2 regions of the Bacillus sp. UNC322MFChir4.1 genome follow, and region 2 is predicted to be linked to the other one. Evidence: a T-box and tRNA genes for the amino acid it is inferred to sense, from the RefSeq annotation. Region 2 holds a T-box; the other holds one or more tRNA genes.

Region 1 (6,344 bases), on a different contig from region 2:
CGTCTTATCGTAGTTGGATTCGCAATACTACCTTTAGAAAAGGAACAATTTCAGCAGCCGTAAAAGATGAAGAAAAAGACGAAAAGAATGTATACGAAATGTATTACAGCTATGAAGAACCAGTGCAAAAGGTTGTTCCTCACCGTGTATTGGCGATGAATCGTGGTGAAAAAGAAGAAATTTTAAAAGTAACAATTGTACCTCCGATTGAAGACGTTCTTCAATTTTTACATAAAAAAGTTATTCATAATTCATTCGTACCAAGTGCGAATTATGTACAAGAAGCAATTGAAGATGGTTATAAGCGTTTGATTCAACCGTCTATTGAAAGGGAAATTCGTAAAGAGCTAACGGAAGTAGCGGAAGAACAAGCAATTCATATTTTTTCAGAGAACTTACGGAATTTATTGTTACAACCGCCGATGAAGGGGAAAGTAGCGTTGGCTGTAGATCCTGCTTATCGTACGGGATGTAAACTAGCAGTTGTAGATGATACAGGGAAAGTGCTTCATATCGATGTCATCTATCCGCATCCGCCTGTCCGGAAGTATGAAGAAGCGAAAAAGAAATGTATTTCCATTTTAGAAAAGTATGAAGTAGAAGTAATTGCGATTGGAAATGGTACGGCTTCTCGTGAAACGGAAGAATTTATTGTAGATGTACTACAGACAGTTTCTCATGATGTGTTTTATATTATTGTCAATGAAGCGGGGGCAAGTGTATATTCCGCATCAGAATTAGCGAGAGAAGAGTTTCCGAATTTGCAAGTTGAAGAAAGAAGCGCGGTTTCTATAGGGAGACGTTTGCAAGATCCGCTTGCAGAATTAGTAAAGATTGATCCAAAGTCTGTTGGGGTAGGGCAATACCAACATGATGTATCGCAAAAACGGTTGAATGAATCATTAACATTTGTTGTTGAAACAGCTGTAAACCAAGTTGGGGTGAATGTAAATACTGCTTCTGTTTCCTTATTACAATATGTTTCTGGTTTATCAAAAACAGTTGCAAAAAATATTGTGAAAAAACGTGAAGAGAGCGGGAAGTTTACGAAACGTGCTGAACTGAAAGATATACCACGATTAGGTGCAAAGACATATGAACAATGCATCGGATTTTTACGGGTTTTAGAAGGTGAGAATCCACTTGATCGAACAAGCATTCATCCAGAGCAATATAAGAATGTGGAATTGTTAGTGAAAAGTTTAGGGTTATCTATTACAGATGTTGGACAGCCTCATTTGCAAAAACGCTTAGAGGAAGTGGAAGTTTCCTCGTTATCAGAGCAAACGGGCGTTGGTGAACCAACGCTGCGAGACATTATTGATGCCCTTATCCGTCCGGAGCGAGACTTACGTGATGAATTACCGAAGCCGCTTCTTAAAAAAGGTATCTTAAAACTAGAAGATTTAAAACGTGGTATGGAATTAGAAGGTACAGTTCGGAATGTTGTAGATTTCGGTGCTTTTGTTGACATCGGTGTAAAACAAGATGGACTAGTTCATATTTCGAAAATGAGTAAACAGTTTGTAAAACATCCATTAGATATTGTGTCTGTCGGACAAATTGTAAAAGTGTGGGTCGATGATGTTGATATGAAAAAAGGACGCGTCGCTTTATCTATGTTACCGTTAGAAGATTAAAAAGCCACGCCTATGGATGCGTTTATTGTTAGTTGAATGAAAAGGGAGTGGAATATGTTGATCCATTCCCTTTGTTTATTAGGGATGTTGCTTTTTTTTATAAAAAAACCAGCATTCGTTAAGTAATTTGATTTGATAGCGGTTTTTTTCATAATAAGCACGCCGCATTTGTTTGCGAAGCCATGCTGGCATATGAATCCCTCCTTTGATAAGAATGAGGATGGGTATATGTACTATTTAATGTATGCATGAGACCGACGAGACGTGTGGATTTATTTTAATGGGTAGGAGAGATGAGGATGTATGAAGTAGATATTCAGAGATTAGTGGAGGAAGTATCGATAAATTATTTTGCGAGCCCTTTTTTGCATAAGGCGGTGTTTAATAAACGGTTACGTACGACAGGTGGGCGGTATATATTAAGCACTCATAATATAGAACTAAATTATCATTATTATGTAAAGTATGGGGAAAAGGAATTGATTGAAGTAATTAAACATGAGTTATGTCATTATCATTTGCATATTATGGGGAAAGGGTACCAGCATAGAGATAAAGACTTTCGTGAATTATTAAAGCAGGTGAACGCACCGCGTTTTTGTAAAAGAATGTCCGGGAGACAAGTAGAGGTAAAACAATATGTGTATGAATGTATAACGTGTCATTTTCAATATGTAAGAAGACGCAGAGTAAATACAGTTCGTTATGTGTGCGGGAAGTGTAAAGGGAAATTAAAGCAGGTTTAAAAACTCCTTGACACTAAAAAAACAATCCAGTATATTATAAACATGTCACGTCACTACAGAATGTTGTAGGAAGCACTTGACTTAGAAAATGAATTTTTATAAGATATAAATTGTCTTAAATATTCCGCAGTAGCTCAGTGGTAGAGCTATCGGCTGTTAACCGATCGGTCGTAGGTTCGAGTCCTACCTGCGGAGCCATATAATATAGAGAAGTACCCAAGTGGCTCAAGGGGCTCCCCTGCTAAGGGAGTAGATCGCTTACGCGGTGCGAGGGTTCGAATCCCTTCTTCTCTGCCAGAAATTGGCCCGTTGGTCAAGTGGTTAAGACACCGCCCTTTCACGGCGGTAACACGGGTTCGAATCCCGTACGGGTCATACTAAAGAGATAGCATGTGATGCTATCTCTTTTTTTATTTGTCTTGTAGTGATTAATAATGTATCCTCGATCTTACTTTCACTTTCTCATAAATAATAATGTTAAAGTACAATTGCATCAATGCGTTCGCAATTAACGAGGACAATGCGCCCACTATTATTTAGAAATGTAGCAAGACCTGTGCTAAAGTGAAACCCTGCAAAATTTGAAACGGTTAATGGCACGCCATTAATTATAATTTCGTTTACTTTTTTTCCTAACTGAAAGGTGTTTAAAAGGTAACAAATATCTTCAAAATATTTTTCTTTATTTTTTATATATAAAGATTGTATATCTGTATCCTTTACTAAATTTGGGTTAAATATTTTAGGGCTAGCAATATGGTTTATGAAAATTGACATGGTTCTTTCCCTCTTTTTCTTTTGTATATTTCGGATGGAACTATATGTTGAAATGATAAAAGAGAGCTTCAAAAAAGCTCTCTTTTATCAACTAGCTTGCCTCAATTCGAAGCGCTTGAATATCGCGGCAATCTATAAGGATTACGCCGCCTGCTTCATCTCCTTCTGTATCTACAAACGTTGCACAAAAGTTCTGAGGATTAAAATTAACAAAAGTAACATCATCTATAAAGTTTCCATTTAGAAAAATATCTACTTCTGTACCAGGCTGTAAAGTTTCGAGTTGCTCACAGACGCATTTTGTATGCTTATTTATATCAATCAACGCCTTTCAAAATAAATTTTTAATTCAATATATAATATATTTCTAAGCTGAAAAAAGGTGTGGACAAATTATATACAGTTTTGAAGGGAATAGTATGTGAAATTAGGCGTGTATAGATGAAATTGAGATGGATTCCACATTTGATACAATAACTTTCCCCTATCTGTGAAATAATTCACAAATAGGTCAAAAAAATGTGAATACATTCACAAGTAATCGTGCTACAATATGAATGTAAACAAGATAAACAACATAAAAATAGTATTTTAATTATTAACTTAAATGACAATGATAATAATGAGATTGGAAAATAGAGAGGGGATTTTACCATGAAAAAAGGTATTAACCGCGTAGTATTAGTAGGAACAGGAGCTGTAGGCTGTAGCTATGCATATTCTATGATTAACCAAGGTGTAGTTGAAGAGTTTGTTCTTGTTGATGTAAACGAAGCAAAAGCAGAAGGCGAAGCGATGGATTTAAGCCATGCGGTTCCATTTGCGCCAGCTCCAACAAAAGTTTGGAAAGGTAGCTATGCAGATTGTAAAGATGCAGATCTTGTTGTTATCACTGCTGGATTACCACAAAAGCCAGGTGAAACTCGCTTAGATTTAGTTGAGAAGAATACAAAAATTTATAAACAAATCGTTCGCGGTATTATGGATAGTGGATTTGATGGTATTTTCTTAGTTGCAACTAACCCAGTGGATATTTTAACTTATGTAACTTGGAAAGAATCTGGATTACCAAAAGAGCGCGTAATTGGTTCTGGTACAACTCTAGACTCTGCTCGTTTGCGTTATATGCTAGGTGAGTACTTAGAGGTAGACCCACGTAATGTGCATGCGTATATCATTGGTGAACATGGTGACACAGAGCTTCCTGTATGGAGCCATGCTACGATCGGCGTACAAAAGCTAGAAACAATCTTAGCGAACAATGAAAAGTACAACCAAAGTGATTTAGATGAAATCTTTGTAAATGTTCGAGATGCTGCTTATCATATTATTCAACGTAAAGGCTCAACTTACTACGGTATCGGTATGGCACTATTACGTGTAACGAAAGCGATCCTAAACAACGAGAACAGCGTATTGACAGTATCTGCATATCTTGAAGGGCAATATGGACAACAAGATGTTTACATAGGTGTTCCAGCAGTTATCAACCGTCAAGGTGTTCGAGAAATTGTAGAGCTTGAATTAAATGCAGAAGAAGAATTGAAATTTGATCATTCTATAAAAGTGTTAAAAGAAACTATGGCACCAGTACTATAATTCAAATTGTATAAATCCCTTTCCGGCCTCCCCTATATCCTTTTTGCCGGAAGGGGTTTTTTTATGTTTTATTTGAATGGAAAGTAATAACAAAATAGAGCAGTAGATCTTTTTCTTCCCCACTAAAAAATTATTCTAAAATAAAGCGTTTACAATGAATATTCGCCAAAATTCGATATTTTTCGGTTAAATTTCATGAAATTATCGCAGATTTCTATAAATAAACGAATGTTTTTTTATAAAATCGCAAGGATATTTCAATTTACTGAAGAATAGTAATAACGTATTTAAAATTCTGTCATCATGTGAGGTGAACATAGTGATTGAGACGAAATGTAATGTGAAAGACATGTTATTGTTCCATGAAGAAAAGTTTTATGATAGCTACGAGATTCTTGGTGCTCATTTGACGATGGAAAATGGAATGGAAGGTACACGTTTTTCCGTATGGGCACCTCATGCACAAGCTGTGAGTATTGTGGGAGATTTTAATGAGTGGAATTGCGAGATACATGAAATGATACGAGTGACTGAGAAAGGGATTTGGTCTTTATTTATACCGAATATTTCTCAGCAGGAATTATACAAGTATGCCATTCAAACACGAGAAGGGCATACGCTTTTAAAAGCAGATCCGTATGCAATGTGTGCTGAAGTTCGGCCCAATACGGCATCCGTTGTTTACGATATAAAAGGATATGAATGGAAAGATCAGAAGTGGTTCCAAAAAAAGAAACGAAAGTCCATCTATAACGAAGCAATAGCCATTTATGAACTTCACTTTGGTTCGTGGAAAAGGAAAGAAGATGGGTCTTTTTTTTCTTATAGAGAAATGGCAGATGAACTTATTCCATATGTAGCGGAGCATCAATTTACTCATGTGGAAATTATGCCGCTCGTTGAACATCCATATGACCGCTCTTGGGGATATCAAGGAACGGGATATTATGCGCCGACTAGTAGATACGGAACGCCACAAGATTTTATGTATTTTGTCGATGAATGTCACAAATATGGGATCGGTGTCATTTTAGATTGGGTACCGGGACATTTTTGTAAAGATGCTCATGGGCTTTATTTGTTTGATGGAGAACCGACGTATGAATATAAAGATCTTGATGTGCAAGAAAACCGTGTATGGGGGACGGTGAATTTTGATTTAGGAAAACAAGAAGTGCGAAATTTTCTTATTTCAAATGCGCTGTTTTGGATGAGGTTTTATCATATTGACGGTTTTCGGGTAGATGCGGTTGCGAATATGTTGTATTGGGAGCGAAGTGGGGGGCAGGAAAGCAATGAACATGCGGTGGCGTTCTTGCAACAGTTAAATGAAGCTGTATTTAAAGAAGATCCTACTTTCTTAATGACTGCAGAAGATTCAACAGCATGGCCGCTTGTAACAGCACCGACGTATGAAGGTGGACTTGGCTTTAATTATAAGTGGAATATGGGCTGGATGAATGACATTTTAAAATATATGGAATGCGCGCCGGAGTATCGGAAATATATTCATGACAAAGTAACATTTTCGCTGCTGTACGCGTATTCTGAGAACTTTATTTTACCTTTATCGCATGATGAG
Region 2 (6,344 bases):
AATTTATTTAATTACTGTTTTTCCTCCCATATAAGGACGAAGAACCTCTGGAATAATAATAGAACCATCTTCTTGTTGGTAATTCTCTAAAAGAGCAGCTACCGTACGGCCAATTGCAAGCCCAGATCCGTTTAATGTATGAACAGGCTCTGGCTTCGCTTTTGTGTCACGACGGAAACGGATATTTGCACGGCGTGCTTGGAATGCTTCAAAGTTACTGCAAGAAGAAATTTCACGATATGTGCCGTAGCTAGGAATCCATACTTCAATATCATATTTCTTCGCTGCTGTAAATCCTAAATCCCCTGTACACATGCTCATCACACGGTATGGAAGACCTAATAACTGTAATACGCGCTCTGCGTCATTTGTTAATTTTTCTAATTCCTCATAAGAATCTTCAGGTTTTACAAATTTCACAAGCTCTACTTTATTAAATTGATGCTGACGAATTAAACCACGTGTATCACGACCAGCAGATCCTGCTTCAGAACGGAAACATGCACTAAACGCTGCATAACGAATTGGCAATTGCTCACCATTTAAAATTTCATCACGATGCAAGTTTGTTACAGGTACTTCAGCTGTAGGAATTAAGAAATAATCTTCACTCTCAATACGAAACGCATCTTCTTCAAACTTTGGAAGTTGCCCTGTTCCAATCATACTTGTACGATTTACGATATACGGAGGTAAAATTTCTTCATAGCCATGTTCCTCTGTATGAAGATCAAGCATGAAGTTAAATAAAGCACGTTCTAACTTTGCACCTGCTCCTTTATAGAATACAAAGCGGCTACCTGTTACTTTCCCAGCACGTTCAAAGTCGAGCATTCCTAAATCTGTTGCAAGATCCCAATGCGGCTTTGGTTCGAACGTAAATTCTGGAACATCTCCCCACGCACGAACTTGCACATTATCATCTTCCGTTTCGCCAATTGGTGTAGATTCATGTGGAATATTTGGAATAGATAACATTAATTTCTCAAGATCTTCTTCAACTGTACGAAGCTCATTATCAAGGTCTTTAACTTTATCGCTTACTTCACGCATTTCTAAGATAAGCGCCTCTGCATCTTTCTTTTCGCGTTTTAATACAGAAATTTGTTGAGATACTTCATTACGTTTGCTTTTTAGCTCTTCCGTTTGTACAAGTAACTCTCTTCTTTTTATATCTAATTCTTCGAAACGCCCAAAGTCTGTTAAGTCTTCGCCCCTATGTTGTAGTTTCGCTTTTACTTCTTCAAAGTTTGTACGCAAAATTTTAATATCAAGCATGCTATTTCCTCCTTTATTTTTACAAAAACAAAAAACTCCCGTCCCTATAACAAAGGGACGGGAGTTAACCCGCGTTGCCACCCTAATTGAAAGCATAATTGCTTTCCTCTCAAGTAGAGATAACGGCTCTTTACCGGAAATGCTTACTAGTCAACAGACTGTTCCACACTTCACTCCAGGATGGATTCACAAGTCGCTTCTATCGGTTTTCACCAACCACCGACTCTCTATAAGAAACGTCTCTTGCTACTACTTCCTATCAACACATTTATCATATAAAATAGTTACCATCAATTTACTATAATCTTACACAAGTTTCAAGTCAATTATACAGCTTTTTTCATTTTCGCTTCCTTTACCATCTCTACAAAGTAAGCTGTGACACGATGATCATCTGTTAATTCTGGATGGAAAGACGCTGCTAATAAGTGATTTTGACGAACCGCGACCATACGATCTTCATATGTGCATAATACTTCGATATGATCTTCTACATCCACAACATAAGGCGCACGAATAAATACGCCAACAAAGTCTTTGCCTACTCCTTCCATCGAAAGAGCAGCCTCAAAGCTATCTTTTTGGCGGCCAAACGCATTACGTTCAACTGTAATATCCATTACACCAATATGTGGTTCCTCATATCCAACAAGGTTCTTTGCAAGTAAGATCATACCTGCACATGTACCAAACATCGGTTTTCCTGCTTTAGCAAATTCACGAAGAGGTTCCATGAAACTATATTTATCAATAAGACGGCGCATTGTTGTACTTTCACCGCCCGGTAAAATAAGGCCATCTACTTCCTCTAATTGCTCTGTACGCTTCACAATCACTGCTTGTGCACCAGTTGCTTCTATTGCACGTACATGTTCACGAACCGCTCCTTGAAGTCCTAATACACCGATTGTAACCATTTCAAAAACTCCTTTAATTACCAACCGCGCTCTTGCATGCGTTGTTCTGGTAATAATGTTGAAATTTCAACACCTTTCATTGCATTACCTAGTCCTTTAGAAAGGCGAGCAATTAATTCATAATCTTCATAATGCGTTGTTGCTTCAACAATCGCACGTGCAAATTTCTCTGGGTTTTCTGATTTGAAAATACCAGAACCTACGAATACGCCATCTGCACCTAGTTGCATCATTAATGCAGCATCTGCTGGTGTTGCAACACCGCCTGCTGCAAAGTTTACAACTGGTAAACGACCAAGGCGCTTAATTTCAAGTAATACTTCATAAGGAGCACCAGTATTCTTTGCATATGTCATTAATTCATCTTCACGTAGATTCGCAACTTGACGAATTTCTGCGTTTACTTGACGCATATGGCGTACAGCCTCTACGATATTCCCTGTTCCAGGTTCACCTTTCGTACGAAGCATTGATGCACCTTCAGCAATACGACGTGCTGCTTCACCAATATCACGGCATCCACATACAAATGGGACAGTGTAATCACGTTTATTTAAATGGTATACTTCATCAGCTGGAGTTAATACTTCACTCTCGTCGATATAGTCTACCCCTAACGATTCAAGTACACGCGCTTCCACAAGATGACCAATACGGCATTTTGCCATAACTGGAATTGATACAGCACCCATTACTTCTTCTACAATTGTTGGATCTGCCATACGCGAAACGCCGCCTGCTGCACGAATATCAGCTGGAACACGTTCTAATGCCATAACAGCAACTGCACCTGCTGCTTCTGCAATTTTTGCTTGCTCAGCGTTGACTACGTCCATAATGACGCCGCCTTTTTGCATTTCTGCCATTCCACGTTTTACGCGCTCTGTTCCTGTTACATTTAACATGTACAAAAAACCCCCCTAGGTGAATTGCTTTTTCCTCGCTCAAGGCGAAAATTAAGAATACTCTTACATTCTACCATTATCTATTGGAGATTTGTCTACTATTTTTTTCAATAAAGTGAAACTTCCATCGGTAAGGATTTCCCCCTCCCAAATGACGGAAAGCCCGCTTAACCTAGCGCATACCAGCAATTACTCTCCACCGATCTTTTGGGCTTCTCTCTAAATCTTGAGTGGGAACAACCGTCCGCGAATGCCTAGGATTAAGTCGGTGCGAAAAATAGAAAAAAAACCCCCTTATCGGGAGCTTTTAGAACCAACCTTTTACAGTATCAACTGTACCATTCCATATACCGCTAAAAAAAGAACCAATGCTTCGCATAGAAAGAACAAACCAATTCGCCTTTTCTACTTCTTGTTTTGTTACAAGATCTACTTGCATGGATTTACCAGTTAAAAATCCTACATCATTAGCATCTTTTGCTGATACATTCATATAACCAAGTGTTGTACCTTTTTTAATTGGTGCTTCTTTTTCTTTACTTACTGCTTTAAAATCTGCTTTATAAATAGTCTGACTACCCTTTGGCATTGGAAGTACAATTTCTTCCTTCGTCTGCACTGATACCTCTGTATCTTTTGCTTTATTTACATGAACCGTTTCATGACCTTTTACTTGAGAACCTTTTGGATATATTGTTTTCATTTGGAAATTTGTAAAACCATAATCAAATAGTTTCTTCGTTTCATCAAAACGTGCTGTCTCAGAACTTGTTTTAATAACAACAGAAATTAAACGCATACCATTACGCTCTGCTGTACCTGTAAAGCAATAACCAGCTTCATCCGTATGACCTGTCTTTAAGCCATCTACGCCTTCATAGCCCTTAACTAACCCTTTTAACATCCAATTCCAGTTCGCCATATCAATTGGATATTTTCCACCTTTTTGGAATGTCTTTTTTGGGATTTTTGCTGTATCAAGAACCTTCGGATAATCTTGAAGTAAATGTTGTGCTAATAAAGCACAGTCTTTAGCAGACATTTTATTTTCTTCATCTGGACCTGTACCTTCAGGTTGTTTTCCTTTTAAGTCCTTATTAATTAATCCTGTAGAATTCACAAATTTATAATTTTGTAATCCTAGTTCCTTTGCCTTATCATTCATCATTTTAGCAAAATTGCCTTCTGAGCCACCGATTAATTCAGCCAAAGCAATTGTTGCACCATTAGCAGAATAAATTGCCATTGCCTCATATAATTCTTTTACGGTATATGTACCACCGTTTTCTAAAGGAACATTTGATAAAGAACGATCTTGTGAAATTATATGAGCATACTCAGAAATCTTAACTTTTTGATCCCACTTAACTTTACCTTTTGCTACCGCTTCATGAACTAAGTATTCACTCATCATTTTTGTCATACTAGCAATTGCTAGTTGTTCATCTGGATTTTTTTGATATAAAATCTTTCCAGAGTTCGCTTCCACTAAAATTGCCGCACCTGCTTCAACATTCAACGCAGAATTTGTTTCTGCAAACGCGCTGCTGTACGTAAAAAACATACTGCAGAATAGTGTAAGTGCCGTTACAATCACAATCATTTGCTTACGGAACATACCTGTCACTGTTGTTACCCCCAATATATTTGTACTCACATAAACGTTATTCTAACACAATCAAAAAAAAATAGACAGAGATACTAAATCTCTGCCTATTTTTATATGAGACATTATAATGAATAGTTTGGCGCTTCTTTTGTAATTTGGATATCATGCGGATGGCTTTCACGTAATCCAGCACCCGACATGCGAATAAACTGTGCATTTTCACGCAAGAATGTTAAATCAGCTGCACCGCAATATCCCATACCTGCACGTAATCCACCAACTAATTGGTGTACTGTATCTGCTAAAGGACCTTTATATGGAACACGGCCTTCAATTCCTTCTGGAACAAGTTTTTTGTTTCCTTCTTGGAAGTAACGATCTTTACTTCCTTTTTCCATTGCTCCAACAGAACCCATGCCGCGGTACACTTTAAATTGACGTCCTTGATAAATTTCTGTTTCTCCTGGACTTTCTGCTACACCAGCAAAAATGCTACCAAGCATAACAACGTGTGCACCAGCTGCTAATGCTTTTACAATATCACCAGAATATTTAATGCCTCCATCAGCAATGACTGGAATACCGTGTTTACGAGCTTCCGTTGCACAATCATACACTGCTGTTAATTGAGGGACACCAACACCAGCTACAACGCGTGTTGTACAAATAGAACCCGGTCCAATACCTACTTTAACAATATTTGCACCTGCTTCAATTAATTCGCGAGTTGCTTCCGCTGTCGCAACGTTACCAGCAATAATATTTAGGTTTGGATACTTTTCACGAACTTCTCTTACTTTGTCTAATACACCTTTTGAATGTCCATGTGCAGTATCTAGAACAATTACATCTACGTTTGCTTTTACTAACGCATCGATACGCTGCATTGCATCAGCTGTTACGCCAACAGCTGCACCAACTAATAAACGACCTTGTTTATCTTTTGCAGAGTTTGGAAACTCGATTACTTTTTCAATGTCTTTAATTGTAATAAGACCTTGTAATACACCGTTGTCATCAACAAGAGGGAGTTTTTCAATTTTATGTTGTTGTAGAATTTTTTCAGCATCTTCTAATGTTGTACCAACTGGAGCTGTAATTAATTGTTCTTTCGTCATTACATCAGAAATCAGAATAGAATAATCTTGGATAAAACGCATATCACGATTTGTAATAATACCGACAAGCTTTTGCTCTTCAGTATTATTTACAATTGGAACACCTGAAATACGGTATTTCCCCATTAAATGTTCTGCATCATACACTTGATGTTCCGGAGTTAAAAAGAAAGGATCTGTAATAACGCCGCTTTCAGAACGTTTTACTTTGTCTACTTGTTCAGCTTGTTGTTCAATAGACATATTTTTATGGACAATACCAAGTCCACCTTGACGAGCCATTGCGATTGCCATATCAGCTTCTGTTACCGTATCCATACCCGCACTAATTAAAGGGATATTTAATTGTAATGTTTCAGATAAAACCGTTTTTACACTTACTTCTCGTGGTAATACTTCTGACTTAGCTGGCACAAGTAATACATCATCAAACGTTAAACCTTCTTTAACAAATTTAGATTCCCACATAAATGATTCCCCCCATGATACCTGAAATTATTATTAGTAGCTTAACAAT

Evidence for each region. A T-box is a leader RNA that pairs with one kind of tRNA and senses whether it is charged. The one in region 2 lies ahead of serS (serine--tRNA ligase), so its partner is inferred to be a tRNA-Ser.
Region 1: it has a tRNA-Ser gene. The T-box ahead of serS (serine--tRNA ligase) is inferred to sense a tRNA for this amino acid. The anticodon was not compared.

What each region holds. Positions count from the first base shown of each region.
Region 1 covers NZ_JQKQ01000022.1:38,119-44,462, forward strand. The annotation lists gene BR72_RS09825 (Tex family protein) at 1-1,640, shown strand, start outside; gene cmpA (cortex morphogenetic protein CmpA) at 1,719-1,832, opposite strand; gene BR72_RS09830 (SprT family protein) at 1,940-2,386, shown strand; tRNA gene BR72_RS09835 (tRNA-Asn) at 2,510-2,584, shown strand; tRNA gene BR72_RS09840 (tRNA-Ser) at 2,593-2,683, shown strand; tRNA gene BR72_RS09845 (tRNA-Glu) at 2,690-2,761, shown strand; gene BR72_RS09850 (hypothetical protein) at 2,864-3,163, opposite strand; gene BR72_RS09855 (hypothetical protein) at 3,255-3,479, opposite strand; gene BR72_RS09860 (L-lactate dehydrogenase) at 3,818-4,762, shown strand; gene glgB (1,4-alpha-glucan branching protein GlgB) at 5,112-6,344, shown strand, end outside.
Region 2 covers NZ_JQKQ01000051.1:7,882-14,225, forward strand. The annotation lists gene serS (serine--tRNA ligase) at 4-1,278, opposite strand; T-box leader at 1,329-1,550, opposite strand; gene pdxT (pyridoxal 5'-phosphate synthase glutaminase subunit PdxT) at 1,605-2,195, opposite strand; gene pdxS (pyridoxal 5'-phosphate synthase lyase subunit PdxS) at 2,213-3,100, opposite strand; gene BR72_RS16305 (D-alanyl-D-alanine carboxypeptidase family protein) at 3,408-4,727, opposite strand; gene guaB (IMP dehydrogenase) at 4,832-6,295, opposite strand.